2 regions of the Stenotrophomonas sp. YJH_SMC_40 genome follow, and region 2 is predicted to be linked to the other one. Evidence: riboswitches for the same ligand, from Rfam matches in the RefSeq annotation. Region 2 holds a riboswitch; the other holds the start of a gene.
What was found. Region 2 has a riboswitch for glycine ahead of gcvP (aminomethyl-transferring glycine dehydrogenase). Riboswitches for the same ligand answer to the same signal wherever they lie in the genome.
Positions count from the first base shown of each region.

Region 1 (4,334 bases), on a different contig from region 2:
GTCGCCGAGGCCTGCCAGGCGCTGGCCAAGGCCAAGCTGCCGACTCGTCTGATGATCGACGCCAGCCATGCCAACAGCCTGAAGAATCCGGACAACCAGCCGAAGGTGATCGAGGACATCGCCGTTCAGTTGGAAGACGGTGAACAGCGCATCGTCGGTGTGATGATCGAGAGCCATCTGGTCGGTGGTCGCCAGGAACTGGTGGAAGGCCAACCGCTGGTCTACGGGCAGAGCATCACCGATGGCTGCATCGACTGGGACACCACCGTGACGGTGCTGGAGCGACTGGCCGCGGCCGTGCGCGCCCGTCGCGACGTGAAGGTGTCCGAAGCCGCTTGACTGCGGCACGTGTGTGGATGGCGGCCAGCGCCTGCGGGGGTGCGGCCGCGATCAGGGCCGGTCGGAGTTGGAGACCGGCCCATCTGCACCGGCGATGCGCCTGGCGCTGCGCATGAGCGACAGCGCCAGGTACATCGCCGGGGTGGTGCGGATTCCGCCGCGCGAACCTCAATGCACTTCGTCGTGGTACACGAACTTCGGCATTTCCCAGCGGTAGTGGATCGCCAGCAGGCGTAGCGCGAAGCCGCCGCCGAGGCAGCACAGGATCGCGGTGGCGTCGGCCACGCCCCAGTGCAGCAGCAACAGGTAGGCCGCGCCGGTCAGCAGCGCGATGATCGCGTACAGCTCCTTCTGGAAGATCAGCGGCACCTCGTTGCAGAGGATGTCGCGCAGCACGCCGCCGAACGCGCCGGTCAGCATGCCGGCGATCAGCACGATCGGCATCGCATGGCCGGCTTCGCGCGCAATCGAGCAGCCGATCAGGGTGAAGGCGATCAGGCCCAGGCCATCGAGCACCAGGAAGGTGCGGCGGAAGTGGTGCATCCAGCGCGCCACCCAGGTGGCGATCAGCGCCGCGCACACGGTGAAGCCCAGGTACTCGGGATGCTTCACCCAGCCCAGCGGGTAGTGGCCGAGCAGGATGTCGCGCAGTGAACCACCGCCGAGTGCGGTGACGCAGGCGATCATGACCACGCCGAACAGGTCCATGCGGCGGCGGCCGGCGGACAGCGCGCCGGTCATGGCTTCGGCGGAAATGGCGATCAGGTAGATGATGGACAGCAGCATGGGGCAGGCTCCGGGCGCGGTGGGGCCGGCCATGCGCGGACGCCGCCATTGCCTGCGCAATGACGGAATGACGATGACCGGTGCCGCTCCCGCTGTCCTTTTGCCTGAGAGTTCAGCGGCATGGGCCGCGTGCCCCTTCGGCGGATCGTCCCGGGCATGCCCGGTGACCTCTCTCCAGCTCGGCGAGTCGAATGCATGGTTGGTGGGATTCCAGCCCACCGGCCTGAGCGATCATGGGAGCCTGCGCCTTCGGCGGGCGCCAGCGCGGCGCCTCTCTCCTGCATTCGGGCGCCAGTATATCCGCTGCAGTGCAGCACGGCATAATCCGGGCATGGCCCCGTCCCTCCGCCCGTGGTTCCTGTACCTGCTCGAATGTCGCGATGGCAGCTATTACGCCGGCATCAGCACCGACGTGGACGCGCGTTTCGCCGCCCACCAGGCTGGCAAGGGCGCGCGCTACACCCGGGCCCGGCCGCCGCTGCGGGTGCTGGCCGTGCGCGAGTACCCGGACCGGGCCGCCGCCTCCCGCGCCGAATGGCAGCTCAAGCAGCAGCCGCGCGAACGCAAGCTGGCCTGGCTGCAGGCGGTGGATGCTCGGTCCCTGTAGATCCATGGCATACATGGATGCCTCTGTGCCGCCATGCGATGATCGCCCAGCCCTCAGCGCTGGAGACCCGGATGTCCACCGTCGCCCTGTTGTTCGCTCTCTCCGCGTCAACCAGTCCCGCTGCCGACCCGGCCACCCTCGCGGCCATCGAAGCCACCTGCCATGACTACGTCGACGGCCAGCTGGAGGCCGACCCGCAGCGCGTCGCCCGCTCCCTGCACCCGGACCTGGCCAAGCGCGCGGTCCTCGGCGATACGCCCGACGAGCGGCTGGGCCTGCGCCGCATGTCGAAGGAAGAACTGGTCGCGCTGACGAAGCAGGGCGCGCTGAAAACCCCGAAGGATCAATGGGACCGCCGCTGCACGGTGCTGGACGTGACCGGCAATGCCGCCTCGGTGCGATTGGAAACGCCGTGGTTCGTCGATTACTTCCACATGGGGCGCTTCGACCAGCGCTGGGTCATCGTCAATGCGTTGTGGTACCCGAAACCGAAGGCGAAGTGAGCACGATGCGTGCCGCCGGTAAGGCATGGGTCTCCGTCGTCGTATTGGCCGCCGGCATCGCACTGCTGCCTGGCCTGCTGTACCTGCTCGGGCTTGCCCTGGTGGGCGGTTGGCCGAAGCCAGCAGACCGTGCGCCCAGTGGTGTGGCTGCGTGCAGCAGTGAACCGCGAACAGGATTTCAGCCGATGAATCCCTGGAGTTTCGCCGCGCAGTTCTTCGACGACGACGCGATGAAGAAGAAGGTGCCAGAGGTGGAACGGGAGGCGTTCTGGATTGCCCGCCGCCATCTTTGGCGGCAGCCACGGCACGACATGCTGCGCTGGCATCTGAGCAGCACGGCACTGACGATCTGGATTACCCGCAACTGGAGTGCCGCGCAGATTGCCGACACCGCAAGGAAGGAGGACTTCTGCCGCGCATGGTCGAAACGGCGGGTGCCCGGCGGCCCGATGAAGCGGTAGATCCACGCCATGCATGGATGATGTTGGAGTCAGAGCCCTTTCCTGCGGAGAGGGGACGGACCGCGCGGCAGCCGGCCAGCGGCCGGCACTACCGTCGGGGTCGCCGGTCTTCCTGGTCATCACCGAAGATGATGCGCGCGCTGCGCTGGTAGCTCCAGTACGCCACGGCCCAGTTCAGCAGCACTACGATGCGGTTGCGGAAGCCGATCAGGAAGAACACGTGCGCGGCCAGCCAGAACCACCAGGCCAGCACGCCCGACAGCTGCAGCCGCCCCAGGTGCACGATCGCGGCCATGCGACCGATAGTGGCCAGGTTGCCGTAGTCGGCGTACTTGAACGGGCCGGGCTCGGGCTTGCCGTGCAGGCGTGCACGGATCACCTCGGCCACGTATTTGCCCATCTGCTTGGCGGCGGGCGCCACGCCGGGTACCGGCTTGCCGTTGGCCTGGCTCAGTGCGGCCAGGTCACCGGCCACGAACAGCTCCGGGTGATCGGGCAGGGTCAGGTCCGGTTGCACCGGCACGCGGCCGGCGCGGTCCAGTGGCACGTCCAGCGTGCGCGCCAGCGGTGAAGCGGCCACGCCGGCGGCCCAGACCACGGTGCGGGCCGGCACGAACTGGTCACCGAGCGTGAAGCCCTGGCTGTCGATGTCGCTCACCGGGGTACCGGTCAGCACTTCCACGCCCAGCTTTTCCAGCTGCCGCCGTGCTTTCAGCGAAAGCACTTCCGGGAACGAGGACAGCACGCGCGGGCCGGCTTCGACCAGCCGCACCTTGGCGCTGGCCGGATCAATGTGGCGGAACTCATTGCGCAATGTATGCCGCGCGATCTCGGCCAGGGTGCCGGCCAGTTCAACACCGGTGGGACCGCCACCGACCACCGCGAAGCTCAGCCACGCGGCCTTCTTCGCCGGGTCCGGTTCTGCTTCGGCACGCTCGAACGCCAGCAGCAGCTTGCGGCGCAGCGCGATCGCATCGTCCAGCGTCTTCAGGCCGGGCGCATCATCGGCCCACTGGTCGTTGCCGAAGTAGGCGTGGGTGGCGCCGGTGGCCAGCAGCAGGCTGTCGTAGTCCAGCGTGCTGCCATCGGCCATGCGGATCTGCCGGGACTGCTTGTCGATGGCGACCACTTCGCCGAGGCGGACTTCCACGTTGCGCTGGTGGCCGAGGATATGGCGCAGTGGTGCAGCGATATCCGGCGCGGACAGGCCGGCGGTGGCCACCTGGTACAGCAGCGGCTGGAACAGATGATGGTTGCGGCGGTCGACCAGGGTGATGCGTATGCGCTCGCGGGCCAGGGCACGGGTGGCCCAGAGACCGGCAAAACCGCCGCCGACAACAACCAGGTGGGGAACGCGCTCGCGACTCATCGACTCACTCCAGTGGGGGCATTGGGGGAAGCGCCTGGCATCTTCGCACGGCGGCCGCCTGTCACGTCAGCGCCCGCGTGGATCGGCGATACTCGGGTTCAGGCAACCGCCCGCGAGGAGTCCATGAGCGAACCGGAAAAGCGCATCGCCCTGTTGATCGACGCCGACAATGCGCCGGCCTCGAAGATCGACGAGGTGTTGGCCGAAGTGGCCCGCTATGGGGTGGCCAACGTGCGCCGCGCCTATGGCAACTGGAAGAGCCCGCGACT
Region 1 is NZ_JCAFRX010000002.1:214,248-218,581, forward strand. Features, by position in the region: gene AC5P6X_RS03975 (3-deoxy-7-phosphoheptulonate synthase) at 1-339, shown strand, start outside; gene AC5P6X_RS03980 (trimeric intracellular cation channel family protein) at 508-1,125, opposite strand; glycine riboswitch at 1,208-1,313, opposite strand; glycine riboswitch at 1,327-1,416, opposite strand; gene AC5P6X_RS03985 (GIY-YIG nuclease family protein) at 1,457-1,732, shown strand; gene AC5P6X_RS03990 (nuclear transport factor 2 family protein) at 1,804-2,235, shown strand; gene AC5P6X_RS03995 (hypothetical protein) at 2,241-2,696, shown strand; gene AC5P6X_RS04000 (NAD(P)/FAD-dependent oxidoreductase) at 2,785-4,065, opposite strand; gene AC5P6X_RS04005 (NYN domain-containing protein) at 4,189-4,334, shown strand, end outside.
Region 1: linked by a shared signal. The riboswitch ahead of AC5P6X_RS03980 (trimeric intracellular cation channel family protein) and the one ahead of gcvP (aminomethyl-transferring glycine dehydrogenase) in region 2 are both predicted to bind glycine.

Region 2 (4,334 bases):
GTCTTGTGCAGGTTCAGGTGCGAAACGTCCGAACCCCACTTGCCGGGCTTGGCCACGCCGACCAGGGCGTTCATGTTGGCGCCGTCGGTGTACACCTGGCCGCCGTGCTTGTGGATGATCTCGCAGATCTCGACCACCTCTTCCTCGAACACGCCGTGCGTGGACGGGTAGGTCATCATGATCGCGGCCAGGCGGTCGCTGTACTTCTCGGCGTTGAGGCGGATGTCTTCCACATCGACATTGCCGTTGGCATCGGTCTTGGTGACCACCACCTTCATGCCGCACATCTGCGCCGAGGCCGGGTTGGTGCCGTGCGCCGAATCCGGGATCAGGCAGATGTCGCGGTGGCCTTCGCCGCGCGAGCGGTGGTAGGCGCGGATCGCCAGCAGGCCGGCGTACTCGCCCTGTGCGCCGGAGTTCGGCTGCAGGCTGACCGCGTCGTAGCCGGTGCATTCGACCAGCATCGCTTCCAGCGTGTCGATCAGTTCCTTGTAGCCCAGCGCCTGGTCGGCCGGCACCAGCGGGTGGATCTGCGAGAACTCCGGCCAGGTCACCGGGATCATCTCGGCGGTGGCGTTGAGCTTCATGGTGCACGAACCCAGCGGGATCATCGTGCGGTCCATCGCCAGGTCCTTGTCGGCCAGCGAACGCAGGTAGCGCAGCAGTTCGTGCTCGCTGTGGTGGGTGTTGAACACCGGGTGGGTCAGGAACGCGGACTGGCGCAGCAGGCCGGCCGGCAGCGCGTCGGCGGTGCTGGCGTCCAGCGCGTCGACGTCCAGCGAGGCACCGAACACCGCAGCCACGGCGACGATGTCGGCGCGGGTGGTGGTCTCGTCCAGACTGATGCCGACCGAGTCGCTGTCGATCGCGCGCAGGTTGTAACCGGCGGCGCGTGCCTTGGCATGGATTTCATCGGCATGCACGCCGGTGACGTGCAGGGTGTCGAAGAAGTCGCCACCGACCTGCACGCCGGCATTGCGCAGCGCTGCGGCCAGGATCGAGGCCAGGCGGTGCGTGCGGCGGGCAATGCGGGTCAGGCCTTCCGGGCCGTGGTAAACGGCGTACATCGAGGCCATCACCGCCAGCAGCACCTGCGCGGTACAGATGTTGGAGGTGGCCTTCTCGCGGCGGATGTGCTGTTCGCGGGTCTGCAGGGTCAGGCGGTAGGCCGGGTTGCCCTGGGCATCGATCGAAACGCCGATCAGGCGGCCCGGCATCGAGCGCTTGTAGGCGTCACGGCAGGCCATGAAGGCGGCGTGCGGGCCACCGAAGCCGAACGGCACGCCGAAACGCTGGCTGTTGCCGACCACGATGTCCGCGCCCCATTCGCCCGGGGCAGCCAGCAGGGTCAGGGCCAGCAGGTCGGTGGCCACGGCCACCAGGCCGCCGCGTGCGTGCACGGCATCGACCAGCGCCTTGTAGTCGCCGACCTGGCCGAAGGTGTCCGGATACTGCAGCAGCAGGCCGAACGCTTCTGCTTCCAGTGCTTCGGCCGGGGTGCCGACGCGCAGCACGATGCCCATGGGCTCGGCGCGGGTACGCAGCAGTTCCAGGGTCTGTGGGTGCACGGCGTCGTGCACGAAGAAGGTGTCCGACTTCGATTTGGCCGAACGCTTGGCCAGAGTCATCGCTTCGGCGGCGGCGGTGGCTTCGTCCAGCAGCGAGGCGTTGGCGATTTCCATGCCGGTCAGGTCGGCGCACAGGGTCTGGAAGTTGATCAGCGCTTCCATGCGGCCCTGCGAGATTTCCGCCTGGTACGGGGTATAGGCGGTGTACCACGCCGGGTTTTCCAGGATGTTGCGCAGGATCACGTTCGGCGTGTGGGTACCGTAGTAACCCTGGCCGATGAAGCTGCGCAGCACGGTGTTCTTGTCGGCGATCGCACGGATCTTCGCCAGTGCCTGCACTTCGGTCATCGACTCCGGCAGTGCCAGCGGTGCCGGCGACTTGATCTTGGCCGGCACGATGGCGTCGGTCATCGCATCCAGCGACGCGTGGCCGACGACGTCGAGCATCTGCGCGATCTCGGCGTCGTTGGGGCCGATGTGGCGCTCGACGAACGCGTTGTGGTGCTCGAGCTCACGCAGGGAAGGGGTGTTCTGGGACATGGCGAAGGATCCGTCAGGAAAGGGCACACGCACGGGCACAAGCCGCCGGTCGGCGGTCTGCGGGGCGCCCCTCTGTCCTTTTGCCTGAGAGTTTAAAAGCGCGGCGGACCGCAGCTTCGTGCCCCTTCGGCGCCGGATCGAACCGGTCTCTCCAGAGTTGTGTTACGGGTGGTATCGGGCCTGAGCGATTACGGGCGTTGCGCCTTCGGCAGCGGTGTTCCGCTTCTCCCACCGTGTTGCCCGCCGATTATAGCCCGTTGCGGGCGCGGCGGCCGCCTTCGGACCTGGCGGCCGCGCCTGAATGGCCGATGGCCCGTCCGTGCGTTTTGTGCACTGCTGCATGGCATCAGGCGCAATCCCCACCTATGATGGGCGGATACCCGAATTCATCTGGCGCCGTCCCTGCTGCAGGGGACCGGCGCCCGCCGTGCGTGCCGCGCATGGCCCTGCCGGACGCCTTTCCCATGACCGCCGCTGTTGCTCCCTCCACCCGCCGCATGGCCCTGCTGCTCGCCGGCCTGGCCATGTTCGGTCCGTTCTCGATCGACACCATCTTCCCCGCGTTCCCGCAGCTGGCCCAGCGCCTGGCGGTGGACGAGGTGGCGGTGCAGCAGACCATCAGCGTGTACCTGCTGTTCTACGGCCTGATGAGCCTGGCGCACGGCCCGCTGTCCGATGCCTGGGGCCGCAAGCGGGTGATCCTCGGTGGCCTGGTGGTGTTCGTCGGCGCTTCGGTCGGCTGCGCGCTGTCCACCGACCTGACCACGCTGCTGGCGTTCCGCGCGCTGCAGGGCCTGTCAGCGGGCGTCGGCATGATCGTCGGCCGCGCGGTGATCCGCGACCTGTACCACGGACACGACGCGCAGCGCCTGATGAGCCAGGTTTCGATGCTGTTCGGCATCGCTCCGGCCATCGCACCGATCATCGGCGGCTGGATCCTGCTCAGTGGCGCTGGCTGGCCACTGATTTTCTGGTTCCTGGTGGTGTTTGCGCTGCTCCTGCTGGCGGCCACTGCACGCTACCTGCCGGAAACCCATCCGGAGGAGGCACGGGTGCCGTTGTCGCCGCGCGTGCTGCTGCGTGATTACGTGCGCATCGGTTTCAACCCGCGGTTCCTGCGCCTGGCGCTGGCCGGCAGCATCGGTTTCGGCGGCATTTTCCTGTACATCTCCTCGGCGCCGGTGTTCGTGATGCAGCACCTGCATCTGGGCGAGGGTGGTTTTGCCTGGCTGTTCATCCCCACCATCGGCGGCATGACCACCGGCTCGTTCCTGTCCGGGCGCATGGCCGGGCGCACCACGCCCACCCGCCAGGTGTCCATTGGTTTCGGCCTGTGTGCGCTGTCGGTGCTGCTGAATGTCGGCTACGTGGCGCTGTCGCCGCAGTTCGTGCTGCCGTGGGCGGTGCTGCCGATCTTCCTGGGTGGCATGGGCATGGCGCTGATCTTCCCGATCCTGGCGCTGGCGGTGCTGGACATGTATCCGCACCAGCGCGGCCTGGCCTCGTCGCTGCAGGCCTTCGTGCAGCTGATGATCAGCACGGTGGTGGCCGGCGTGGTGTCGCCGCTGCTCAGCGCCAGCCCGCTGCACCTGGCGCTGGGGCAGGCCGCGTTCTTCGCCGCCGGCTTCGTGTTCTGGTACTGGGAACACCAGCGTGAACGCGCGGCACAGGCGGCCTGCACGGGCCATTGAGCAGCGCGCAGGGGTAGGGCCGGCCGCTTTGCCCGCAACGCTTGCGAAGAGGAACGACCGGACTAGGCTGGGCACTCCAGCCAGCCGGTGCGTGGATGCACGACAGCCAGCCAATCCGATGTCGTTGCATGAGGTTCCCCATGGCTGCGCAGCAGACCTACCGCCTGTTCGAGGTGGCGCTGAAGGAGCGCCGCGTTCTTTCCCCTTCCCTGGACCGCATGGTGTTCACCGGTGCCGACGTGGCGCGGATGAAGACCGAAGGCCCTGACCAGCGCATCAAGGTGTTCTTCCCCTTGCCCGGCCAGGAGGTGCCGCAGGTCCCCAGCGGTGAAGACTGGTACCCACGCTACCGGGCCCTGCCGGACGACAAGCGCCCGCCGATGCGTACCTACACCATCCGCCAGTTGCGCGCCGAGCAGGGCGAGGTCGACGTCGATTTCGTCATCCATGGCGAAACCGGCCCCGCCTCGCGCTGGGCCATGCACGCCCGCCCTGGCGACCGCGTGGTGCTGCTGGCCCCGGACGCCGACTGTGC
Region 2 is NZ_JCAFRX010000011.1:30,136-34,469, reverse strand. Features, by position in the region: gene gcvP (aminomethyl-transferring glycine dehydrogenase) at 1-2,108, opposite strand, end outside; glycine riboswitch at 2,171-2,273, opposite strand; gene AC5P6X_RS18555 (multidrug effflux MFS transporter) at 2,573-3,799, shown strand; gene AC5P6X_RS18550 (siderophore-interacting protein) at 3,940-4,334, shown strand, end outside.